Regions from separate parts of the Rossellomorea sp. NPDC077527 genome, predicted to be linked through region 3. Evidence: riboswitches for the same ligand, from Rfam matches in the RefSeq annotation. Region 3 holds a riboswitch; each other region holds the start of a gene.
The links. Region 3 has a riboswitch for cyclic di-GMP ahead of ACIGG7_RS17110 (hypothetical protein). Riboswitches for the same ligand answer to the same signal wherever they lie in the genome.
Positions count from the first base shown of each region.

Region 1: linked by a shared signal. The riboswitch ahead of ACIGG7_RS17895 (anti-repressor SinI family protein) and the one ahead of ACIGG7_RS17110 (hypothetical protein) in region 3 are both predicted to bind cyclic di-GMP.
Region 2: linked by a shared signal. The riboswitch ahead of ACIGG7_RS00895 (amidase) and the one ahead of ACIGG7_RS17110 (hypothetical protein) in region 3 are both predicted to bind cyclic di-GMP.
Region 4: linked by a shared signal. The riboswitch ahead of ACIGG7_RS17520 (dynamin family protein) and the one ahead of ACIGG7_RS17110 (hypothetical protein) in region 3 are both predicted to bind cyclic di-GMP.

Region 1 covers NZ_JBITVL010000005.1:204,119-207,682, forward strand. Annotated here, with positions in the region: gene ACIGG7_RS17885 (YwpF-like family protein) at 29-469, shown strand; gene ACIGG7_RS17890 (helix-turn-helix domain-containing protein) at 565-885, shown strand; gene ACIGG7_RS17895 (anti-repressor SinI family protein) at 921-1,061, opposite strand; cyclic di-GMP riboswitch class I at 1,091-1,234, opposite strand; gene ACIGG7_RS17900 (hypothetical protein) at 1,845-2,225, opposite strand; gene ACIGG7_RS17905 (hypothetical protein) at 2,438-2,737, opposite strand; gene fabZ (3-hydroxyacyl-ACP dehydratase FabZ) at 2,936-3,370, opposite strand.
Region 2 covers NZ_JBITVL010000001.1:191,352-194,915, reverse strand. Annotated here, with positions in the region: gene ACIGG7_RS00900 (oxidoreductase) at 1-375, opposite strand, end outside; gene ACIGG7_RS00895 (amidase) at 390-1,280, opposite strand; cyclic di-GMP riboswitch class I at 1,322-1,403, opposite strand; gene ACIGG7_RS00890 (BCCT family transporter) at 1,589-3,118, shown strand; gene ACIGG7_RS00885 (hypothetical protein) at 3,181-3,381, opposite strand; gene ACIGG7_RS00880 (hypothetical protein) at 3,383-3,535, opposite strand; gene ACIGG7_RS00875 (hypothetical protein) at 3,547-3,564, opposite strand, start outside.
Region 3 covers NZ_JBITVL010000005.1:3,006-6,569, reverse strand. Annotated here, with positions in the region: gene ACIGG7_RS17120 (DUF5658 family protein) at 32-355, shown strand; gene ACIGG7_RS17115 (DUF948 domain-containing protein) at 403-765, opposite strand; cyclic di-GMP riboswitch class I at 1,165-1,250, shown strand; gene ACIGG7_RS17110 (hypothetical protein) at 1,225-1,425, shown strand; gene ACIGG7_RS17105 (metallophosphoesterase family protein) at 1,565-3,564, opposite strand, start outside.
Region 4 covers NZ_JBITVL010000005.1:124,802-128,365, forward strand. Annotated here, with positions in the region: gene ACIGG7_RS17520 (dynamin family protein) at 1-1,792, opposite strand, end outside; cyclic di-GMP riboswitch class I at 1,909-1,991, opposite strand; gene ACIGG7_RS17525 (hypothetical protein) at 2,381-3,058, opposite strand; gene ACIGG7_RS17530 (hypothetical protein) at 3,315-3,564, opposite strand, start outside.

The DNA of each region.
Region 1 (3,564 bases), 200 kb from region 3:
AAAACCTTTAAATAGGAGATGTTCGTTCATGAAAACCTTTAAAGTGATTTCACTGCAAGTGGTGGAAAATGATGAACTACGTGACTTTGAGCTTGTGGACGGTCTGATTATCAATAAAGAGGACGGACAGAAAACGTGGCTTGTCGAAACGTATTTATCGAATGAATACATCGAGTTCTTTCAAGGTGCCCAGCAAAGTAAGGAAGATTTGGAGATTCAGGTCGTGATTTCTCATAAAGCCAATGATCCGGCAGCTTTCATGATGTCCATCCGCTGCATCAAGGAGATGGATGATCATATTAGCATCATGTTTGAAGGAAAGTTAAAGAAACAGCGGAATGAATATGCAGAAATATTACTTGATGACTTAGTTCAGAAAGGGTATACCGGTGAAGAATTGATTCGTCAGTTCCGCGAGAAGATGGTGTCGAAGCCGAGGATTCCTGCTACGGCAAAGCCTAGCGTTTAATAGTACGAGATTAGGTAATGTCCACAAAGAATTTTATGATATAATTGGAATTAATATTGTGACTTCTCTCAGGAAGTCCAAGGTAGGTGTCCCCAGTGATTGGAGAAAGAGTTAAGAGATACAGATTAGAAAAGAGAATGTCGATGACCGAGCTCTCTGAAAAAGCAGGTGTCGCTAAGTCATATTTGAGTTCTATAGAGCGTAACCTTCAACAAAACCCTTCCATTCAGTTTCTGGAGAAAGTGTCGGCTGCTTTAAGAATTCCAATAGATGCACTTCTGTATGATCAGCCGGAAGATCAAAATATTGATCATGAGTGGCTAAAGATTGCTGAAGAAGCTATGGATTCAGGGATTTCCAAAGAGCAATTTCGGGAATTCATTGAATTTAATAAGTGGAAATTAGAAAATAAATAAAGTCTTGCGAGAAGGTTCGCAAGACTTTATTTATATTAAATCACTTTGTACTCGGTATTCTTTCCCGGGGACTGGCTGTGAAGAAATTCCCTGATTTTTTCTTTTGAAATCCCGGCGTCAAGTGCTTGTTTAATTAGTTCCATCCATTCTAGATCCAGTTCACGATTTGTCATCATTTTCCCCTCCCAAAATACCTTTACGTATTTCAGGCAGTCCAGCCATCATAGTCTTCAAATAAACACATTCCCCTCATCCATTCATTTCGTTCATCATGAAGCCATGCCTATTTTTCAACTTTAGATCTGTGACTTTGCGTCCCCATTTTTCAATGAGTTTGCCTTTGTCTGACTCTTCCATTCGAACTACTCTCATTATACTAATAAACACTTTGACATCGTGTTGTTTTTTGTCTATTCTGTTAATTTACTTTACACTAATTTCTTACATTTTAAACTATTTTCCGACAATCACTATACACAAAGTTCATTCATTAGAGTAGTTGCAGGGAACTATGTCGAAAAAACTATATAGAAATATTCTTATACTTTTCTAGCTTTTTCTTGAGAGGCACAACTTTTTCATTGATGTTTTGATAATGAGTAGGGTGGTAAAACGGTAGATCGGATAAATCCATCTTACAGGCAGGACATAGCCATTCACCTGTTTCTGCACTGCTATAGGATGGTCTTGTACAGCGATTACAGATTTTTTTATACACATGATCACCTCTTACTTTTATATTTATGATTGAAACAATCTAATAGACATGTCTTATGGTATTTTATATAACAACCAAAATCGTTCTCATTAAAGAACGACCGTACATAAGTATATTCTATATTAAGTAAGAGAAACCCTCTATGAAATTACAATATTTTCTATTATTTATTCGACCTGATCGATTCTTCAAACGAAAAAAACCTCTCCCATAAAGGAAACGAGGTTTATTAAGTAATTCGTTATTTATCTTCTTCTAATAATTCAATCAAATATTTCGCTTCCAGCTTACAAGAATAATCATAGTCCGTACCAGATTGCTTCTGTAAGTTTTCAAGCGTTTCAATTTGTTGAGACGTTGGTTCTTCCGATAGGATTTTCTCCATGGTTTCATTGATCTTCAGTGCTAATTCTTGATGAAATTCTTCATCATTTTTAGTCTCATTACTGAGGTTCTTGTACCAGGAAGCATGTTCATTTATGTATGTGCGCCAAGCAGAGATGAAGTCCTGGATATCAAATTTATTTTCCTGCCACTGAATTGAAGCCATGTATTGTTCAAATGAGGTTTTAATTGAACGGGTAATACTTATTTTTGTACCCGATGATAAGTTTTTAAGCATGTAAGTAAAGTACCCCCTAATCAGTATCCTATACACAATATTATTTTTACTATAACACAACCATTTCATGATATGTAGATAGTGAAACAGTGAAAAATATGGTAATGCATCCAAAATATATTATACTATTATATTTTACAGTAATACGTAAAGCTCTGCAAATAACAGGAAAAAAAGCAGAGACAACACAATGTCGCCTCTGCTTTTTCCTATTACTCGTCCTTATTATCCTTATCCTTCATATCAATATCATCTTCTATAACGTCTTCTTCAGGCGTGTTCTTATCCTTCGCTGCATCCTTATCGCCTTGGACGTTTTTATCCTCTGACTCAGGGTAGTGCTCATCATTCATATCCCCGTTGTCGTTCATATCGCCATTTTCATCCATGTTTTCATTCTCTTCGACTGGCGCCTCGTCTTCCGGTGGTGGCTCTTGTTTGACGTTACACCCTACAAGCAGGAAAGCAGCAAGTGCTGACCCACCAAGGATCGATAATAACCTTTTGCTCATGATATATGACTCCTTTCTGTCAGTTCTTTGATGTAAGACCGTTACGTTGGCCTTTTGTTAGCTTTCCCTGAAAATGAATATACTTGCACAGTGGGGAAATTATTTGGGATGTTAAAAACAGGGACTGTTCGATTAAAGAGCATACAAAAAACCGGATCCAGTGTGGATATCACACTAAATCCGGTTTCATATAAAAAACTATTCCTGCTTATCTCCAAGGGCAAACATCATTTCTAATTCGCAAGCTACTTCACCGTCTACGGTAGCTACACCTTTCCCTTTTCCAATCGGTCCTTTAAAGCGGATCATCTCCACTTCCAGACGCAGCTGATCACCAGGCTTAACCTGACGCTTGAAACGGCATTTGTCGATACCTGTGAAGAATGCCAGACGACCACGGTTCCCTTCGACCTTCAGCATCGCTACCGCACCAACCTGAGCCAGCGCCTCTACGATCAACACGCCGGGCATTACAGGATAATCAGGGAAGTGACCATTGAAGAACTCCTCATTCGTCGTCACATTCTTAATCCCGATGGCCTTCTTGCCTTCCTCAACCTCAAGGATGCGATCCACAAGCAAAAACGGATAACGATGGGGAATAATCTCTTTAATCTCATTAATATCAAGCATGCATAATTCCTCCTACCAATATGTATGTACACCTTATTGTACAGAAACCCGGCTAAGAATAGCAAGAATCCTTGAACCTTGCTTTGGAGGGACGGACCTCAAAAATCGGTTCGAATTGCTGTGTTGAATCCTTATATATCAGGGTTCTTGACCAGATTAGTCTCGTGAATTTGAGGTCCGTCCCTCCTTAAAAA
Region 2 (3,564 bases), on a different contig from region 3:
ACTATAAAAGAATGAAGAACCCGTGCTTGCACCAATGGAAGATATGACGAGGTATTGTTTTGCTCCATGTTCTTTTCCAAGCTTACCGAGTTGAATGGGATATTCATAGTCCACTTTCTTAAATGCTTCTTTCGTCTTCGCTTTTTTAATCGTAGTACCGAGGCAACAGAACACATCATCCACTTCTTCATGAGGCAAAAGCTTCATCCCATCAAACGAAATGATTCGTTCATCCAGCTTTTCATGCTTCAAACCGCTAGCCCTTCGAACAAAGGAAATCACTTTTGTATACTCCGGACTCTTTAGCAGGATATCCGTCAGATGGGAACCGACCAGGCCGGTTCCCCCTGCAACCAATGCTACTTTCGACATCATTCAATCCTCCTCTCTTATTCCGATAAATCCTTCCAGCTCCCGTAATGATGGACGGCGATTCCTTTGTAGGAAGAATGGGTTTCATACTCCGCATCAACCAGCGCAAGCTCATCAAGCATGGTAGCCGCCCCTTCTTCGTGAAAGGTCAGGAAATTCCCCTCAGCAGATGGAGCTGTCTCCACTCCAACCTTCACTTTTTTTCCTGCAGACTGGGCGAAATCCATTTCATTTCTGACAAGTTCTATGATCCCGTTCTCTCCAATGGCCAGATCCCGATATGCCATGATACCAACTTCTTCTGTCTGCCCAATGACCCACTGAGCAAGATTCCCTTTTCCAAATTCATTATTGTATGTTTTCCCATCAAACCAAAATGGAATGTCCATCCCTAATGGGAGTTGAAGCGAATGAGAACGATTTACCGCTACCTTTACCATCTTTTGATAATTCAACACCGTCTTCCCGTAAGCGGTTGTCCACCCGGGTAAAAGGTAAGGCTCTACATCCAAATGAACCCCTGTAAATCGTTGAGCCTCACTTGCTTCAAGCTGGTACGCATAGAGCCAATCAAAAAAGGCATTAAGGGAAGTTTGTCCTTTTAAGGTTGCCCATTTCGGTGCTCCGTCCAATGCATATACGTGTATATTTTCAGCACTCGCCATTTCGATAAATTGGTGATAGTATTCCTTTTCAACTGCCGGATTCACTTGCAAGTATACTTCATCTACATGATGAGATCTAAAAAAGTCGATGATTTCTTCTCTCTGTGTGACGATTTCCACTGTATTCCAAAGCCACGTACTTTTCCCTCTCATGTCTACACCAGCTGCCTTTTCAGTTGATGGGTAAGAAATCATACTCATCATGATCAAACAAATACAAACCCATTTCAAACATCTACTCATCTTTCATTCTCCTCTTCCTGAGCCTTGGCTCTTTTGAGGAGCCTGGCAGCTTGGCGACCATTCGAATCGATTAGGCCCATAGCTTTGCGTCCTTGCTTTTCAACAAGTTTGCCTTTTTCAGTTTTTGTTTTATCCTTCCTCTTTAGTATAGTCCTTTTTTCACCGGTGAAAAGATGTAATTTTCAAAATTATCACGTGACAGAAATTGCCTTTTTTGAATTCTTTCTATATCCTTTACAACTCTTTTTCACCTGTGAGATAGTTGGAACTTGTGTTTTTCAAAGAAAAAATAAAGGAGTATTTAATATATGTCTAAAACGCATCACACATCAAAAATTGATTGGCCTGTCTTTGCTATCAGTGGTGGATTGCTCATTCTTTTCGTCATCGCCGCTTTCATCAGTTTGGACAGCGTCACTGCATTTGTTAATAAAGGTTTCGCCTGGTCTTCAAAGTACTTTGGGGCTTTCTGGCAAGTACTAATGCTGGTACATTTCCTTGTAGCACTTTATCTGGCGTTCTCAAAATACGGAGGTGTCCGATTAGGTTATATGGAAAAACCGGAAATAGGAACGTTTAAGTGGTTATCGATCATCATGGCCACTTTACTTGCAGGCGGAGGGGTGTTCTGGGCGGCAGCTGAGCCTATGTATCACTTTATGACCGTCCCACCCATGCATGAAGGAATCAATGCCTTGACCCCGGGAGCCATCATGCCGGCCCTGGCGCAAAGCTATATGCACTGGGGCTTTCTCGCATGGGCCATCTTAGGGACTTTGAGTGCCGTCGTTATGATGTACGGGCACTACCACAGAGGGATGCCGATGAAACCCCGGACCCTTCTGTATCCGATCTTCGGGGAAAAACTTAAAAAGAGTGTCCTCGGAACCCTTATCGATGCATTTGCCATCATTGCCGTGGCTGCAGGTACAATCGGGCCGATTGGCTTCCTTGGTTTACAGGCAAGTTACGGACTATCCGCTTTATTCGGTATACCAGACCGGTTCTCGACTCAGCTTGCGATTATCATTTGTTTAGTGATCGTATCGACCGTATCTGCTGCCACCGGCCTTCATAAGGGGATTCAAATCCTGAGTAATGTGAATGTACGATTGGCCTTTGGATTGATTCTATTTGTTTTATTCTTCGGTCCTGGAGGATTCATCATTGATTCCTTTGTGTCTTCTTTCGGATTTTATGCAGATCACTTTGTTCAGCTCAGCACATTCCGTTCAGATAAGAACTGGCTGGGAAGTTGGACCGTGTTTTTCTGGGGATGGTTCATAGGGTATGGACCGATGATGGCCATTCTCGTCAGCCGCATATCCCGTGGCAGGACAATCCGTCAAATCATACTGGCTATTGCGATTATCGCTCCCATTGTCACCACATTCTGGTTTACCGTTGTGGGGGGTTCAGGGATATTTTATGAACTGCAGAATCCAGGAAGTGTTTCACAGGAATTAACGAGTGGCGGAATGCCTGCCGCCATGATTGCGATCACCAATCAGCTTCCACTCTCATGGATTATTTCACCGTTATTTTTATTATTGACGATTCTTTTCGTTGTCACGACAGGGGATTCCATGTCTTATACGATTGCCATGGCGGTTTCGGGTGAAGGAGATCCCAAAGTGTCCTTGCGCGTATTCTGGGCAATCCTGATGGGATCCATCGCGGCGATCCTGCTTTATATAGGTGATGGTAGTGTCAGTGCACTCCAAAACTTTATCGTGGTCACGGCTGTTCCCGTCTCTATCCTTCTGCTCCCAATGCTGTGGCTTGCGCCAAAAGTGTCTAAAGAATTACTTGGTGAACAGTTCCGTTCAATGAAATAAATTCAAAAGAAACGCCCATCATCTTTTAGATGGGCGTTTCTTTATGTAGTTGATTCTTACCTCTATAACTCTTCATCTTCAAAAAATTGCTGTAATTTTTCCTCTTGTTCAGGACTCGCTTTTTCTGTCGCGTAGGGGTTATCTTTTACTCCTTGCGTATCCATATTTGTTTTGATTGCGAAAAAAGGGCCCTTCGGTTCTTCGGCTATGACACGATCATTTAATTGCTTGAAGTCGGGCATATCTTTGTTTCCTTTATCCATCTTATCTTCCTCCTTCAAGGTGTTGTTTCATATTTTTATAGGCAATTAACACAATATCGTCATTCGTTTCCTGACGAAGTTCGTTTTCCATATTCCTTACTTTCACCAAAGTATCTTCAGACAAGTTTGCAAATGGAAAATTATTTTTAGTCATTCTTTCATCTCCTATCCATTTTCAATCGT
Region 3 (3,564 bases):
CACCATAAAAATGAATAGGAGAATTCACTAAATGAGATATCTGCTGCTGTATATCTTACTCCTCAACCTTTTAGACGCATTCCTGACAATGTATGGACTACATTATGGACATATAACGGAATCCAATCCTCTTATGAATACCCTCTATCACACTAATCCATGGCTGTTTCTACTCTTCAAAGGAGCTTTATCCGTTTTCCTGCTCATCCTTCTTTATCACCTCAACCCAGATAAACGATTTTCAAAAGCTTTACTACTTGTGTCCATTACGGCAGCCGTTTCCTATAGCTTCATTTGTCTGATGCATGGTTATTGGCTATGGGAGGTCACGGGCAGCAGGGCAGGACTGGCTTAAGCATAGACTAAAAGAAAAGAGGCCTTTTTCATCGAGGCCTCTTTTTATTATTTTAATTTAATTTGCACCGGCTTGCTTTCCTGAGTATGAATGGTTTTCGGTGTGCGATTTTGCGAAGCGGCCCTTTTTACAGAGCTTGTCACACTTTGGATCATGTCCCCAACATCATGTGCGGATTCGACCAATGGATCAACGGCTTTCATTTTCCCTTTGACATCAACAGAAATTTGGTTGGCGGTATGAATCAATTCTTCTGCTTCCTCTGTAATGCCATTTACGGCACTCCTCGTGTCAGCAAGTGTCTTCTTCGTCTCGTCGAGTGTGTTCATGACCCTTCGTAACGTCAAAATCAAATAAACGACAAGAATGGTAAATGCAACAGCTGCAATGGCAGCACTCCATTCAAGCATTGAAACCAACTCCCTTCTTTTACAATAAGTCTATGACGAGGAGGATTCAGACATTCCTTCTCAAGTTAGGTGACGGAAGGAATAAGTAACTGATAGTAGGCGGATTCATTCCATAGGGATCTGAATGCAGGACGCCTTATAATGAGGTAGGCTAAAAAACCTTTAAAGAGAAGGATGTGAACCATAAGAAAGTCTAACCGCCTAAGATGAAATCTTCTTGTGCTTGAATGAATGGACCAAGTCTAACGTGAAGTGAAAGGGGATAAATGTATTATTCTTTTAGGAATATATGGAACGTGGTGTTCGAAAGTATGGTAGACTTCAAAATGTAGTATAAATGGCATGTGTAAAAAGACTGTGTTTAGTTGCATGTGTTATGAAAAGAATCTTTCATAATTCGAACGATAAGGGCAAACCCATTGAAAAATGGTGACGCAAAACTATAGGGGCTAATGTCTAATGGACGATGCTTGCCAGTTTTCGAAATGGACTCCGGCGACTTATGAACGTGGAGGAGAGAATGATGAAGATATTTGGAATTCTATCAAAAATGAAACGAAAATGGCATTCTTTGAGAATTCATTACAACCGTGTCTTACTGCAAGATTGTTTAGACTGCCGGATCAAAAAGAAGTTGCAAAACAAAATATCTTATCATGAGATGAAATTAAATGATCTGTTTTAGTAAGGGGAATAGGTAGAAAAGGTCTGTTCTGGATTAAGTATTAAAAAAGCTGACAATCTGCTTTTATGAGATTGTCAGCTTATTAGAAAGCTTTATCTGATGTGAATCCCGATGCTATGGCATGATGACCTTGGATGCTGGACGTCCATCTGAATAAGTCAATAAGCCAATATTATTCTCTGTTTCAATGAGGGCAGAACCCTTTATAGGCTGATAACGAATGCTTTCCTTCCATATATAATCGGGGGATACGCTGTTTTCATGTTCTGCTTGCACAAGGTCAAACTCTTGATTACAGTAGCGGTAGAGTGTGCGATTGATCCTATCTCTGGCATTCAGGCTCACCATGAATTTTATAAGGGCTCCGGAAAATCCCGAGTAACTCATATTCTTTATCGGACTGCTTGTAAACTGATGGATTTTCAAGCTGCGTCCATCTGGAAAGGAAATATCAGATTGAACCGATGAAGCTGAATGAACATCACCGGATAAAATCATGCAGTCGCTTGGATTCCAAAGAGATACATGTTGAAGGAATGCGTTGAAGCCCATTCCGTTGTACTTCCAAGCTTCTAGATCAAAGTTGCTTTGCACAGGAAACCCAAGTGTACTTAAAGGAAGCATGTAGGTCTGCAGAAAGTTCTCTATTAAACCAATTCCATAAAGGGGGGAGGGAGATACAAGGATCAGGGGGTCACCTGAATTCCACCCGGATTCTTTCAGCTTGGCCCCTATCGTGTTCCACCCTTCTGAATTAAGTAGATTTGGTCCAAGTTGCCCCTCATCTATGCGCACCCCAACCTTTACCGGTTTTGGTTTATTGGCATAATCCCGCTGTGTTCTAGTATCAAGAAAAACGGCTTGTGGTGCAGTGGGGGCGGTGAATTGCCAAGAATCATAGTTCCATAGGGAATGGACCCAATTCTTGTGAGGGAGTGCCCCAAGGTGAAGAGAGTCAAAATAGGTTTGCATGATTTGGCCGAAATGGGTATAGGTATCAGGTTCATTACCCCATCCTTGGAAAAGCCAATAGGATGACAAACCATTACTGATGACATGTCTCCCTAATGGTGCATTCCAAACCCCTGCCTTCCACTCCTGTGTCAGGTTCCAATCATCAGTAATATCGTGATCATCAAATATCATATAGGTCGGTGTGTTCGCTAATAATCTTCTAACAGAGTATATTGCTTCCATTACATTAGCCAGGTCTTTCATCTGCTTTTGGTACCGGTCCTGAAGTTGTTTTCTTTCTTTTTTATGCTCATTGGAATCTTCATTCTTGAATGCAAAATAGATTTCATCCTGATCCAATGCTTCTTGAAAGGTTTTGAACAGGCCTTCTTCATGGGCGTGCTCCCATAATGAGGGACTCCAGGATAACAGGTACATGGCTGCATAATCACCAAACCTTAACAGATGATTGGCCGCATTTCTGGAAGTGAACCTGCAGAAGTGTTCCGAAATATATTGCCGGCCATTGATTTGTTGAAGTCTACTTCTGAAAATATCTTCTTTCAATCGAGGTTCAACTGAGCCTAGGTCTTCCTCTTGTCCCATCAGCTCATGACCAAGCTTTGTGATGATCTTGAATACGGGGTCTGCTACATCATCGGCATAGATTTGATCCCCCATTAAAAATAGAGAGGGAGGTCTATCGGTTTTTGTAGCGGATGAAGAAATGATTTTATCTGCCTCTGACATTGTATCGAGTCCCAATCCATGAAGCTTTCGACATGAGCCGTATAGAATATTCGAGGGACTCTCTTTATTGATCATAAAGGTGGGGTAAGCAAGATTTTCGTAGACAATCGAGTGTGGATGAGCAGGAGAAAGTAAGTCGAAGCTATCGAGGTTCAGTGATTCATTACCACTTTCGAAAAATATATTGTACCCAAGTAATTGATCTGTAGGAAAGAGTCCGCTATGTGGAGAAACATTGATCATACTTATAAATAGGTTCCTTCCAGCTTGAATCGTTCTCGTCTCTGTCTTACAGGCTAAGTTTGTATAGTCTGTAACTCGAGAATTTCCATTATGTTCTATCATAAACAACTGTGCTTTCATATCATATGGTTTGCTTAATGCAATCCAGAAAAAGACTTGTGCAGGGT
Region 4 (3,564 bases), 120 kb from region 3:
GCTGGTCTTCAATCCCTTTCAGTTTCTTATTGGATTGTGTAAAGAAGTGCTCTGCTGAAACACGTGCATTTTCATCCCACTGACGCTCAAACTCCATCATCATGACAGGGATTTGACCACGGTAACGATCTTCCACCTGCGCCCTTACTTTAGCGATGATTCGTTGACGGTTTCCGCTTCCGAACAAGGAGTTTAATAATCCTCCTATACCGAGGAAGGCGATCGGGATCAGGATTGGAGCAAAGAAGAGTCCTGCTAAACCAATGGATCCAATGACATTGAGTCCAACAATACCTGCCCCTAGAGCAGCAATTCCTGTTTTCACTGAATCATCTCCCTCAGAAACAAACGCCGTGTCGTATGTCACTTGGTGATTTACCAGAGTAGTGGACTGTTCTTGTTTCGTTACAAGGACCGTTGACAATGTTTCTTCCATCTTGCCCCATTCCCTTACATATCTCTTTTGCGCTTGAGTAAGGGCATTTTGCAGAATTTCACGCTGTCTTTCACGTACGCTTGATTGAAGGGATGACTGTAACGGCGCTACTACCGACTCCATTCTTGATTGAATGGCATCCCCGTTTAAATCCCCATCATACGCTTGGATTGTGCGGACAGCAGAGGAAGCGATATTTTCAAGACCCAACTGAAGGATCCGGGAGATATCCTGTCTACCCTTTAAAATCATCGTTTCATAGGACTGCCTGATTTCATCGATACTTTGGCGGAAACGAGAAAGCTCCGGCTTCATTTTTGAAATATCCTCCTCGAGCTCTGTTGCTGTTTTATAAAGAGTTTGCCGCTCAATATGAATGCTCCGCTTCATTTCATTTGCCAAGCGGATTCCAGACGTGATCGGTTTTTCTATCTTCGCTTCAGCCCGTTCATCCATTAAAAAGCTTCCCAGCGCCTCCTCAAATTCAGCAAATCCAGTCTGTTCAAATGGAGGAACCTTTCCCTTCACTTCCTCACCCTGCTGAACGCGTCGTGCATTGAGGGCATTTTTAGAGGAAATCATATAAATTTTTGTATCGGGGAACTGCTCTGCTAGCGCTTCTTTGGCATGATCAAATACCTTCTTACGTTTCTCATCCGTACGCAAAACATCAGCGTGATTGATGACAAAGAACACACGCTGGATATCTTCTTTTAATATGAATTTAAGAAAGTTCATTTCAGATTCAGCCAAGATTTTCTTAGCGGACAAAACAAAAATGGCGGCGTCCGACTGCGGCATGAAATTCTGGGTGATTTTCACCCTTACTTCATCCACATCATTCGTTCCGGGGGTATCAATGATTTTCACGTTATTCTGCAGAACAGGCAGGGGGTATTCCACTTCAGCAAACTTGATTTTTTGTATATCCTCCAATTGTTTCTGGTACTTTTCTTCTGCTTCCACATTTCCTGCCAGCGGTTTTGTCGGAGCAGTGATTTGTTTGAATTCTTCTTCTGAAATGAGTTTTGGGGAGTTAGTTTCATCCCTATAAATCAGTTGATAGGATGGGATGTCATTATAAGTAATTTTATTGATGATCGTGGTCGTTGGTAGAGCAGAAGAAGGTAGAATCTTCTTTCCCAACATAGCATTAATGAACGTGGACTTCCCTCGTGAAAATTCCCCTACCACCACAACCTGGAATTGATCCTCGTTGAAATTCTTCATCACTTCCATGATGTCTTGTTCAAAATCCGTATTCGATAGAGTTTGATCTAATTCTTTGAGTTCCAGCAATTGCGATTTGATCTCCTCACATTTCCTCGTGTAAGACTCCATATTCAGGACATTCATATGAATCTCTCCTTTTTATTTGAAAGTTTCCCTGACTAAATTATTGAATGGTCCACCTTTTATTCAGACCAATATCTGCAAAATAAAAAGCCTCTGCAAAAAAACAGAGACACAAACCATGCAGCCAGGCGACCATAGCACACGCTTTAGGCCCTTTGCTTTGCGTCCTCGCCTTTCAACAAGTTTGCCAATAATTTCATATTTAGGTCTATCATACCATTGCTTTGGTTGGATTAGTAGGGGTTTTTTGGGAGTGGGGCGGTGCCAAGGGGACAGGTACACTGGCTTTTTCTGAGGAGCGAGCCATGGGGTCAGGTACCTTGGTACACGGATAATATCTCTCTTCATACCATATCTCTGTTTCTATCTATTTCAATAGTAATGATTATATTTATACCGTTGTTTAAAAGTAATGTTCTTTTTTAAACCAAAAACTCCTCACTGGACCAGTAAGGAGTTTTTCAAACAAGCTTTACATTTAATACTTTTCTAATTATCTCATCAGTAGTACATTCTTGACTTTATTCCACAGTCATTGAATCCAAGAGTTATTTTGGAAAGAGAGCCAAGGGACCTGTCCCCTTGGCTCTAACTCTCATATTCCCTCAAAGCTTCTACACTGTTAATTGATTCAAAAACTGATTCAGGAATTACATATTTATATTGATATTCTTTTTCTGAAGTATAAAGGAGAATGGTAGCTTTTATTTGTTTCAGGTCCATTTTTTCACTTTGGACGAAGTGGATGACGTTTTGTAATGTTTTTAAGGCTTCTTCTCTACTCTTTTTTTCATCATACTGTTGTTTGGATGATACGACTAACGTGGGGCTTCCTGGGATTTTTGACAGTCCTGGCAAACCATTTTCAAGATTAAATTGACCATTTTGGTTAAAGTAGATTTTTAGCTTCAACGAGCTGTCGTTCTTCAGAGTGGGGTCATCATTTACGGCTCTTTCAATTTGTTCTTTATAATATACATCAAGAAAGTCATCTCTATAAGGAGGACCCTGGACGTGAAAAGCGAGTTCCGGTTCCCCTTTAGGTGATGCAGTGACATCTCTGCCTACCATGCTTCTCACCTTTACCGTCACATCAAACTCGATTTGGTACTTTTCTTCTAAGTATGTCTCTACTTCTGCATTTGTTTTGATTTCTTGTAATTTGTCAGTTAACGGATATGAAAATAAGCCAACAATCGGCTTTATCATCATTATCAAAACAATTAAAAGGACGATGCCAACAATGACTCGAGGCTTAATTTCCATATGTGATTCCCCCTTAGCATACAACGCTTCATGTACAGTAATTTCCAATAAAGATTATACATGTGTTCTTGTATGTTGTTAAGGGGGAGGAGCCATGGGGACAGGTACCTTGGCCCATTTTAAAACCTCTCATCTTTCCGGAAGGCAAATAAAAAACTCCCTACTGTATAGTAAGAATTCCACTGCTGAGTATACCTCTTCCAGCTTGTTAATGAATAATTGTTCACAACCCATTTCTAAAGAAGTCATATTATTTCTAGCTTATCCTGACCGTGTGAGCCAAGGGACCTGTCCCCTTGGCTCGCTTCGCTCTAATCCAAAGACCTCCAAGGATGAAAAGGATTCCTAATAGGCTAAGGAATAGCAGGGAAACTACACCGCCTTGTTGGTGCGGGAGGTTGGTGTAATAGCCATACGATCCTCTTGAAAGTCCCTTGATCCATTGGGTTTCCATTTTCGATTTTGTATCAAATGTGAAATTGCTTTTCTTAATTACTCCGTTTTCA